DNA from 2 places in the Thermobifida sp. genome. Region 1 is predicted to be linked to the other one. Evidence: predicted binding sites of a transcription regulator. Region 1 holds the regulator's gene; the other holds the start of a gene.
The links. Region 1 encodes HrcA, which represses chaperone genes, less so after heat shock. Its sites were predicted from a motif close to TTGGCACTCTCNNNNNGAGAGTGCCAA; they were not measured.
Positions count from the first base shown of each region.

Region 1 (4,908 bases):
CAGTCCGGGGGAGCGGGCAGACAGCGGTGCCGCAGCAGACCCCCGCGCCACGGAACGCCCGTGCCCGTCGGAGTCGCCGGCTGTCCCGGACGAGCCTGAGCCGTCGCCGTCCCCCTCCGAGGACGACGGCTCGAACGGCTCCTCATCCCCTGGCTCCCCGGGAGCGGAGAAGACGCCGACCGCCTCCCCGCCCCCGCCGTCCGGCGGCGACCCGCAGTAAACCGCTTCCCGGTGCCGGCCGCGCGCCAAGAGTCGCCCGGCTACCAGCGGCCGCACCGGGCCTGGAGGACCGCGAGAGCAGCCACGCCGGCCGTGGACGTGCGGAGCACGGTCGGCCCCAGCAGCGCCCGCAGCGCCCCGGCGTCCTCGAAAGCTGCGAGCTCCGCGTCGCTGAACCCGCCTTCCGGCCCCACGACGAGGACGGCGTGCCCGGCAGGGCCGAACAGTTCTTCCGGCAGCGGCAGCTGTGAAAGCCGGACCGCGCCTTCTTCATGCAGCACGATGCCCAGCGTTGCGCTTTCCAGCAGCGCGACGACACCCGCCTTCCCCACCGGTTCGGCGACCTCGGGGATGCGGCTGCGCCGGGACTGCTTAGCGGCAGCCCGGGCCGCGGAACGCCATTTCGTGAGCGACCTGGCGACACGGTCCCCCCGCCAGCGGGTGATGCAGCGCTCTGCCTGCCAGGGCACCACGGCGTCGACGCCCGCTTCCGTCATGACTTCCACGGCGAGCTCACCGCGGTCCCCTTTCGGCAAGGCTTGGACGACCGTGATCCGCGGCCGCGGTTCAGCCTCGAACACCCGCTCTTGGACGGCGCAGGTGATCGTGTCGCGGCCGACCGCGGTCACCACGCAGCGGGCCCGGTGGCCCGCGCCGTCGACCAGGTCCACGGGTTCACCCACGGCGATGCGGCGCACCGTGGCGGCGTGCCGCCCCTCAGCGCCGTCCACCACGACGGGGTCAGAGTCGAGGGCCGCGGGCTCGACCAGGAAAACCGGGGCGGTCACCGCGCGCCGAACGCGTCACGGATGCGGGAGAAGAAATTGCCCTGCCCCGGGCTGAACTTGCCCGGCGGCCGGTCCTCGCCGCGGAGTTCCGCGAGCTTGCGCAGCAGCGCTTCCTGCTCTTCGTCCAGTCGGGTGGGGGTCTCCACCGTGACGTGGATGTGCAGGTCGCCGCGGCCCGGCGCGTTGAGGTGGTGGCAGCCCTTCGACTGCAGGGTGATGACCTGCCCGGAATTGGTGCCGGGGCGCAGGTCGATCTCCTCCGGGCCGTCGAGGGTGTCGATGGTCAGCGTCGCCCCCAGCGCGGCCGCGGTCATCGGAACGGTGACCGTGCAGTGCAGGTCGTCGCCGCGCCGTTCGAAGATCGGGTGCGGGCGTTCCACGATCTCCAGGAAGATGTCGCCGCGCGGTCCGCCGTTCGGGCCGACCTCGCCTTCGCCCGCCAGCTGGATCTGGGTCCCGTCCTCGACACCCGCGGGGATCTGCACTTTGCGGGTGACGCGCTCCCGGACCCGGCCTTCCCCGGCGCAGTCCGGGCAGGGGTTGCGGATGATCGTGCCCTGGCCCGCGCACTGCGGGCACGGCCGAGTCGTCATGACTTGGCCGAGGAACGAGCGAGTGACCTGGGAGACTTCACCGCGGCCACCGCACATGTCGCAGGTCTCGGGGTGGGTTCCCTGCGCCGTGCCCTCACCCTGGCAGGTGTTGCACACGACCGCGGTGGGGAACGTGATGTCCTTGGTGACGCCGAACGCGGTCTCTTCGAGGTCGAGCTCGACCCGCACCTTGATGCTCCGGCCCCGGCGCATCCGCTCGCGTGCCGCGCGGGTTCCCGTGCTCCCCCCGAAGAACGCGTTCATCAAGTCGTCGAACGGGAAGCCCGCTCCGAAGCCGGTGGCTCCGCCGCCCGCTGCCCCGCCGCGCGCGAACGGGTCGACGCCCATGTCGTACATGCGGCGCTTCTCCGGGTTGGAGAGCACCTCGTAGGCTTGGGCGACTTCCTTGAACCGCTCCTGGGTCTCTGGGTCGGGGTTGACGTCGGGATGCAGTTCACGTGCGAGCCGGCGGTATGCCTTTTTGATCTCGTCCTGGGTCGCGTCGCGGCGAACACCAAGGATCTCGTAATAGTCTCTGGCCACTTACTGTCCCGCCAAGATCTGACCGACGTACCTTGCCACTGCGCGCACCGCTCCCATCGTTCCTGGGTAGTCCATCCGGGTTGGACCGACGACCCCGAGCTTGGCCAACGTTTGATCGCCGATCCCGTACCCTGCGGCGACAATCGAGGTGGACTGCAGGCCCTCGTGGTTGTTCTCCGCACCGATACGCACGGTCAGCATCGATGCGTCGCCCATCTCACCCAGCAAACGGATGAGGACGACGTTTTCTTCCAGCGCTTCAAGGACGTCTCGGAGCCCGGCAGAGAACCCCATCGCCGCGAGGTTCGCGGTCCCCCCGAAGACGACCTTCCCCTCGTGCTTCTCGACGAGGCTCTCCGTCAAGACCGACATCACCGACTCGGCGATCGGCCGCTCCTCCAGCGGAAGCTGGGCGAGGACCGTCGGGAACTCTTTCGGTGCCTCGGTCAGCCACTTGCCCACGAGAGCCCGGTTCAGCGCCCCGCGCAGGTTCTCGACCACGTCGTCGGAGACCTCTGCAAGACCGTCGATGACGCGCTGCTCGACACGACCGGTGTTGGTGATCAGCACCAGCATAAGACGCTGCGGTCCCAGCGGCACGAGCTCCAGGTGCTGCACGCTCGACCGGGTGAGGGACGGGTACTGCATGATCGCCACTTGCCGGGTCAGGTGCGCCAACAGCCGCACCGTGCGGGAGACGATCTCGTCGAGGTCGAGCGCCCCGCTCAGAAACGTCTCGATAGCCCGACGCTCAGCCTTGGACAGAGGCTTGACCTTGGAGAGCCGGTCCACGAACAGACGGTAGCCCTTGTCCGTCGGCACCCGGCCCGCGCTGGTGTGCGGCTGGGCGATGTACCCCAGCTCCTCCAGCGCAACCATGTCGTTGCGGATAGTCGCCGGAGAAACCCCCAGCTTGTGCCGCTCGGCCAGTGCTTTCGACCCCACGGGCTCATTCGTGGACACGTAGTCTTCGACGATGGCACGCAGCACCGCGAGTTTACGGTCGTCGAGCACGTTACGGTCGTCGAGCACGCGCTCACCTCCTGGCACTCCGTGGTCTTAAGTGCTAATTCTATGCGGCGGCGCCGAGCGGCGTTATGTCTGTCCAAGCACGGTATCAACCGAATTTTGCCCCGCTTCGGACCTGTATTCACTCCCCATCACCAGATTTCCCACGCCGCAGGCCCTGCCGTTTCGGGGCCGGTCGCCCTGTTCCCGCCAGCCTCGTCCGCAGCACCATTCCCACCGCCGCTGCCCGTGGGAACAGGAGCGGGGCATGAGGCTATCCGCGTCGGCTGCAGGCCGGGCGTCCCGGCACACCCGTGGCGCGTCGCGGCACAGGTGTGCAGATGAGGCGTTCTCCGCCCAAGGGCGGAAAGCCGCCGCGGGGCCGCGCCTGGCACAGGGCCAACCAGACTCGAAATCTTCAGTCGCGGCCTGCTGCGGCTCGGCTGGAATCGGTCGACGACTGAAAGCTCCTTGTAATCGCTCCGCAGCCCGTCCTGATTAAGCTGCCTGTGTGGATCCGCGATGCGTATCCACGGCAGTGCCCCAGCCAGCCAAGGGAAGATATGCACGAGACACCGTCTTCTCCCTCCCCCGACCACGACCCGGCTGTCCCTTCTCCGGGGGCGCAGCCGGGGTCCGGACCTTCTGGGGCCGCTCCCCAGTCCGGCCCGCACCCGCCGCACCATCCTCCGCAGTTCGCCCCGCCGACTCCCCCCGCACCCGGGGCAGGACCTTATCCCGCGTATCCCGCACCGCAGCCCCACCAGGAAGGCAGCTATCCTCCCCCCGGCCCGTACGGGACCGCTCCGGGGGTTCCCCCCGCCGCCTGGCCGCCCGCACCGGACGGCAGTACGTGGGCGATGATCGCGCACCTGGTGGGTATCGTGTTCGCCTGTGTCGGGTGGCTGCCCGCGCTCCTCGTCTACCTGGCAGTGAAAAACCGTTCTCCGTGGACCCGGCATCACGCCGCTGAAGCGTTGAACTTCCAGTTGACCCTGTTCATTCCCTACGTGGTGGGAGCCGGGCTTTTTGTGGGATTCGGGTTCTTCACCCCGGATTTGGCGTGGATCGGCGCGGTAGTCATCGTCGTCGTGTGGCTGGACTGCCTCGTGTTCGGGACTATGGCCGCGATGGCCGCGGCCCGGGATGCCTGGTACCGCTACCCGATCGCCATCCATCTGGTCAAGTAGCGGAACCTCCTCTACGGTGAAGCCATCTAAAGATTGGTGGACGGCCGCTGCCGCCGAGGACGCCCCGGCTGTTCACGACCGCACGGCTAGGGCTGCAGCGAACCGTTGCGGTGCCACTGCATCGCTACTGCGGAGCATCCATCTCCCCCATCCTCGATTGACGAACTACTGAGGACGACGCATGAATAACCCCTATCCGCCCCCCCGGTCCTGAGGAGTACGGCACCGGCGGTTACAGCCCCGATCCTTCCGCTATGGGAGGCCAGCCCGGCTACGGGACTCCGCCCGGCTACGGCGCGCCCACACCTCCCCCCGGCTACGGCGCCCCCGTCCCGCACCCCGGCTACGGGCAGTACGGCTACGGGCAGCCGGGACCGAGCAACTCTGACGAGAAGACGTTCAGCGTGCTCACCCACGTGCTCGGTCTGCTCACCGGGTTCGTGGGGCCGCTCATCCTGTTCTTGATCCAGAAGGACACGGCCTCCCCTTACCTGCGGCACCACTTGACGGAAGCGCTGAACTTCCAGCTCACGCTCCTCATCGCCTACGTGGTGTCCTGGTTCCTGA
Region 1 is NZ_PITY01000020.1:44,109-49,016, forward strand. It holds gene CW348_RS05375 (hypothetical protein) at 1-220, shown strand, start outside; gene CW348_RS05380 (16S rRNA (uracil(1498)-N(3))-methyltransferase) at 261-1,007, opposite strand; gene dnaJ (molecular chaperone DnaJ) at 1,004-2,143, opposite strand; gene hrcA (heat-inducible transcriptional repressor HrcA) at 2,144-3,157, opposite strand; gene CW348_RS05395 (DUF4870 domain-containing protein) at 4,012-4,341, shown strand; gene CW348_RS05400 (DUF4870 domain-containing protein) at 4,596-4,908, shown strand, end outside.

Region 2 (4,908 bases), on a different contig from region 1:
GAAAACAAAAGAAGCGAAAGGGCGCCCCATGTCCCGGTAGCGCGGCAGCGCGGACAGCAGGGCGAGGCACACCTCTTGGGCCACGTCGTCGAAGTCGTGGGTGGAACCGGGGACGCGGGACAGCCGGGCACGGCAGTAGCGCACCACCATGGGATGGACTTCGCGGATCAGCGAGTCCACCGCGCCGTCGTCCCCTTGGGCCGCCAGCGAGGTGAGGTGGTTGAGCTCTGCGTCGTCTGCCCGCGGGCGGGTGGCCTGCCGGTGAGATGGTGGCGTGCCTTCCGCGACGCGTAGATCCCTCACATATCGAATGATGCCCACTGGCGGAGACTCACTCGCCACGATTCGAGACAACAGAATGGTTACATTTGGGACTATTCTCGCGGGACACCACGCGTGTCCCGGGGGTAGACCCGGGACACGCGTGGTAAAGGCCCGCTGCTTCCCGTGACGGGAGAGGCCTCGGATCAGTGGCTGTGGCCGTGGCCGCCCTCGGCGTTCTCTTCCTCCTCGGGCTTCTCCACGACCAGCGCCTCGGTGGTCAGCAGCATGCCGGCGATGGACGCGGCGTTCTGCACCGCAGACCGGGTGACCTTCACCGGGTCGATGATGCCCTGCGCCACCAGGTCGCCGTACTCCCCGGTCGCCGCGTTGTATCCGTGGCCGGGCTCCAGTTCCGCGATCCGGGAGACGACCACGTTGCCTTCGGCGCCCGCGTTGTTGGCGATCCAGCGGGCCGGCGCCACCAGCGCACGGCGCACGATCGCCACACCGGTGGCCTCGTCACCGGTCCGGCCCAGGTCGCCTTCCAGGGTCTTCGCGGCGTGCACCAGGGCGGAGCCGCCGCCGGCGATGATGCCTTCCTCCACGGCCGCGCGGGTCGCGGAGATGGCGTCCTCGAGACGGTGCTTGCGCTCCTTGAGCTCGACCTCGGTCGCGGCGCCCACCCGCAGCACGCAGACACCGCCCGCGAGCTTGGCCAGCCGCTCCTGGAGCTTCTCGCGGTCCCAGTCAGAGTCGGTGGCCTCGATCTCCTTGCGGATCTGGTTGATGCGGTCGTTGACCTCGGACTGGTCTCCGGCACCGTCCACGATGGTGGTGGTGTCCTTGGTGACGGTGATGCGGCGGGCCTTGCCGAGCACGTCGAGCTCAGCGTTCTCCAGGGTCAGGCCGACCTCTTCAGCGATGACCTGGCCGCCGGTGAGGATCGCGATGTCCTGGAGCATGGCCTTGCGGCGCTCACCGAAGCCGGGGGCCTTGACCGCGGCCACGGACAGCGTGCCGCGCATCTTGTTGAGCACGAGCGCGCCCAGCGCGTCGCCCTCCACGTCCTCGGCGATGATGAGCAGCGGCTTCTTGGTCTGGACGATCTTCTCCAGCAGCGGCAGCAGCTCGGCGAGGTTGCTGATCTTGCCCTGGTGGATCAGGATCAGCGCGTCCTCGAGCACCGCCTCCTGGCGGTCCGGGTCGGTGACGAAGTAGGGCGAAATGTAGCCCTTGTCGAACTGCAGACCCTCCGTGAACTCCAGGTCCATACCGAAGGTCTGCGACTCTTCGACGGTGATGACCCCGTCCTTGCCGACCTTGTCGAAGGCCTCGGCGATCAGCTCACCGATCTGCTTGTCCTGCGCGGAGTTGGTGGCCACGTAGGCGATGTCGCCGCGCTCGTCGATCTCGCGGGCCCGCGACAGCAGAGTCTCGGAGACCGCCTGGGCGGCGGCGTCGATGCCCCGCTTCAGCAGGATGGGCGAGGCACCCGCGGCAACACTGCGCAGCCCTTCGTTGACGAGCGCCTGGGCGAGCACCGTCGCGGTGGTCGTACCGTCACCGGCCGCGTCGTTGGTCTTGGTGGCGACTTCCTTGACGAGCTGGGCGCCCAGGTTCTCGTAGGGGTCCTCCAGCTCCACCTCGCGGGCGACGGTGACACCGTCGTTGGTGATGGTCGGGGCACCCCACTTCTTGTCGATGACGACGTTGCGGCCCTTCGGGCCGAGCGTCACCTTGACGGCGTCAGCGAGGCGGTTCACACCGCGTTCCAGAGCGCGCCGCGCAGACTCGTCGAACTCCAGGATTTTGGGCATTGGACTTCCTCGGATAGTGCTGAGATCGACTGCGGTGCACCGGCCGCGCCGGCTCAGGCACAGCGCGGCCACACGGAAAGCGCGCGGGCGGGTGGTCCCGCCCGCGCGCAGTCACACCTTGCTCGGAAGGATGTTCCGTGGCTTACTTCTCAACGACCGCGAGCAGGTCGCGAGCGGAGAGCACCAGGTACTCCTCACCGTCGTACTTGACCTCGGTGCCGCCGTACTTGCTGTAGAGGACGATGTCGCCCTCCTTGACATCCAGCGGGATGCGCTTGCTGCCCTCGTCGTCCCAACGGCCCGGGCCCACAGCGAGGACCTTGCCTTCCTGGGGCTTCTCCTTGGCGGTGTCCGGGATGACCAGGCCGGACGCGGTGGTCTGCTCGGCCTCCAGAGGCTGGACGACGACGCGGTCCTCGAGCGGCTTCAGCACAATCTTGGTGGCGGTCGACACGGTGTGACCTCCCCCTTCAGAATTTCTGAACGATGAATGGCATGCAGACAAAAGGGACGACCACGGCGGCCTGCCGTCGCGGGTGCCAGACCAACCTCGTCGCGATTAGCACTCTACCCTTGAGAGTGCCAATACGAAACAGTAGTGGCGCCCATCGGGGTCGTCAAACAACAGGTCACAGGGGAACACGAACGTGACAAACAGGGAGCTGGCAGGCTTTCTCGCTTTACGCAGTCCGGTGGGGGAACGCCTGCTTGGTGAAGTGGCCCCGGGCGAGTCGGCAGCCGACCCGCTGCGGGCAGTGGACCGGCTGCGCCGCCACCCAGCCCTCGCCGAGCTCCCTGAGGAAGAGGCCGCGGCACTCGTCCACGCGCTCCTCACCCAAGTCCGGTTGCGCAGTCGCGCCAAAGCGAAGTTCGGCCCGCTCGCCGACCAGATGTTCTTCACCCCTGCAGGCCTGGAACAGGCCACCCGGGCCCCGGTGGCGGCCTACCGGGCCCGCCGCATCGCCGACCGCGTCGCCAGCGCCACCGCCCCCGTCGCGGACCTGTGCTGCGGCATCGGCGCAGACCTGCTCGCGCTAGCCCGGGCCGGACTGTCCGTGGAAGGCGTCGACCAGGACCCGCTCACGGTCGCCGTCGCCGAAGCGAACATCGCGGCCGCGGGCCTGGCCGGGCGCGCCCAGGTGCGGCTCGGCGACGCCACCCAGGTCCGCTCTGCGGAGTACGCGGCTGTGTTCTGTGACCCCGCGCGGCGCAGCCACCGCGGCCGGGTCTTCGACCCGCGCGCCTACTCCCCCGCCTGGGACACGGTCGTGGCCCTGGCCCAGGCCGCCCCAGCCGGATGTGTCAAAGCCGCGCCGGGACTGCCGCACGAGTCGATCCCCGACGGCACCGCCGCCGAGTGGATCTCCGTGGACCGGGAGGTCAAAGAGACCACGCTGTGGTTCGGGGCACTCGCCGAGGGGGCCCCTTCCCGGCAGGCCACCCTGGTGCGTACCAAGCCCGGCTCCGGCGAAGTGGAGATCATCACGGTGGTCGACCACCGCCTGGGCACGCCTCCCCTCTCCCGGCCGCTGCGCTACCTGTACGAGCCGGACAACGCGGTGGTCCGGTCCCACCTGGTGGCCGAGGCCGCGGCAGCGGTCAACGGGTCGCTGCTCGACCCCGCGATCGCCTACCTCACCTCCGACTCCCTGGTCCGCACCCCGTTATGCCAGGTCTACGAGGTGCGCGAGGTGATGCCCTTCTCCTTGAAGCGGCTGCGGGCCGCGCTGCGAGAGCGGAACGTGGGCACGGTGACCATCAAGAAGCGCGGCTCCGCAGTCGACGTGGAACGGCTGCGCCGCGACTTGAAGCTGCGCGGGTCGGAGACGGCCGTGGTGGTGCTGACCCGGTTCGGCTCCCGGCCGTACTGCCTGTTGTGCGCCGAGGTTGCCGCAGGTGAGGACGGTGGGTCACCGTGAGCGCTCTTCTGCCGCGGTATCGCTGTACATAACGGTATGTATAGTTCTTTCGCCGTCTCATGAGACAACGGCTGGTCTGTCGTTAGACTGGCCGCGCTGAATGTTTCTCCCCTCAACTCGCGATTAGTCCGGCGGCTACTTTTACCCCCTTTTGGTGGGTTTCTTCTAGCAACCCATCACGACTCTGAGTAGGGACAAGACTCTGATCTGTCACGACGTGGATGTCCACGGCACCGTCGGACCTCGCGAGGACTCCCCGCCCTGAGCCACTGACGGGCGGGGAAGTGCCACATCTAAAGGAGCACCTCGGTGGAACAGACCAACCACAACTTCCTCAGCGGGGGAGGTCAGACCGGGATCTCTGATCGCATGCGGGAGCTGCTCTCCCGGGCCGCCCAAGAGCATCTCTCGGAGCAGAAAACACAGGATGCGATCACCGAGGAGATGCGCCAACGGCTGGAGGGCATGGAGTGGCTGCTGCGTGAGGTCCGGGAACGCGAGCTGGCCACTCTGACCGACGGCGTCACCACGGTCCAGGCCGGGGTCGAGTCGCTGTCCACCCGTCCTCCGGAGTGGGCGGAGACGCTCGCGGAACACATCGAGCAGGTGGGTGCCCGGGTTGAGCCGCTCGCGGAGATGGCCCCGCTGCGCTCGGACGTCACCGGGCTCGTCAGTGGCCTGGAGAGTGTGCTGGGCCGCCTGGCGGAACTCGCCGAGACCGCGTCCCGCACCGCAGAGCAGACAGCCGCGCTCACCGAGCGGTTGGACGGGCTGGCCAGCGCGATCGACCTGCGCCTGTCGCGGATCGACGAGGCCATCGAATCGCTGAGCACGCGTGCCGCGACCTTGGAGAACGCGGTGGAGACGGTCGGGGAGCGCGTGGAGCAGCGTCTCCTCGCCGCACTGGC
Region 2 is NZ_PITY01000011.1:17,823-22,730, reverse strand. It holds gene CW348_RS01105 (sigma-70 family RNA polymerase sigma factor) at 1-303, opposite strand, end outside; gene groL (chaperonin GroEL) at 468-2,081, opposite strand; gene groES (co-chaperone GroES) at 2,224-2,535, opposite strand; gene CW348_RS01090 (class I SAM-dependent methyltransferase) at 2,729-4,000, shown strand; gene CW348_RS01085 (hypothetical protein) at 4,310-4,908, shown strand, end outside.
Region 2: groES (co-chaperone GroES) is a predicted target of HrcA. The motif match lies at 2,641-2,667, and genes of this name have one in related genera.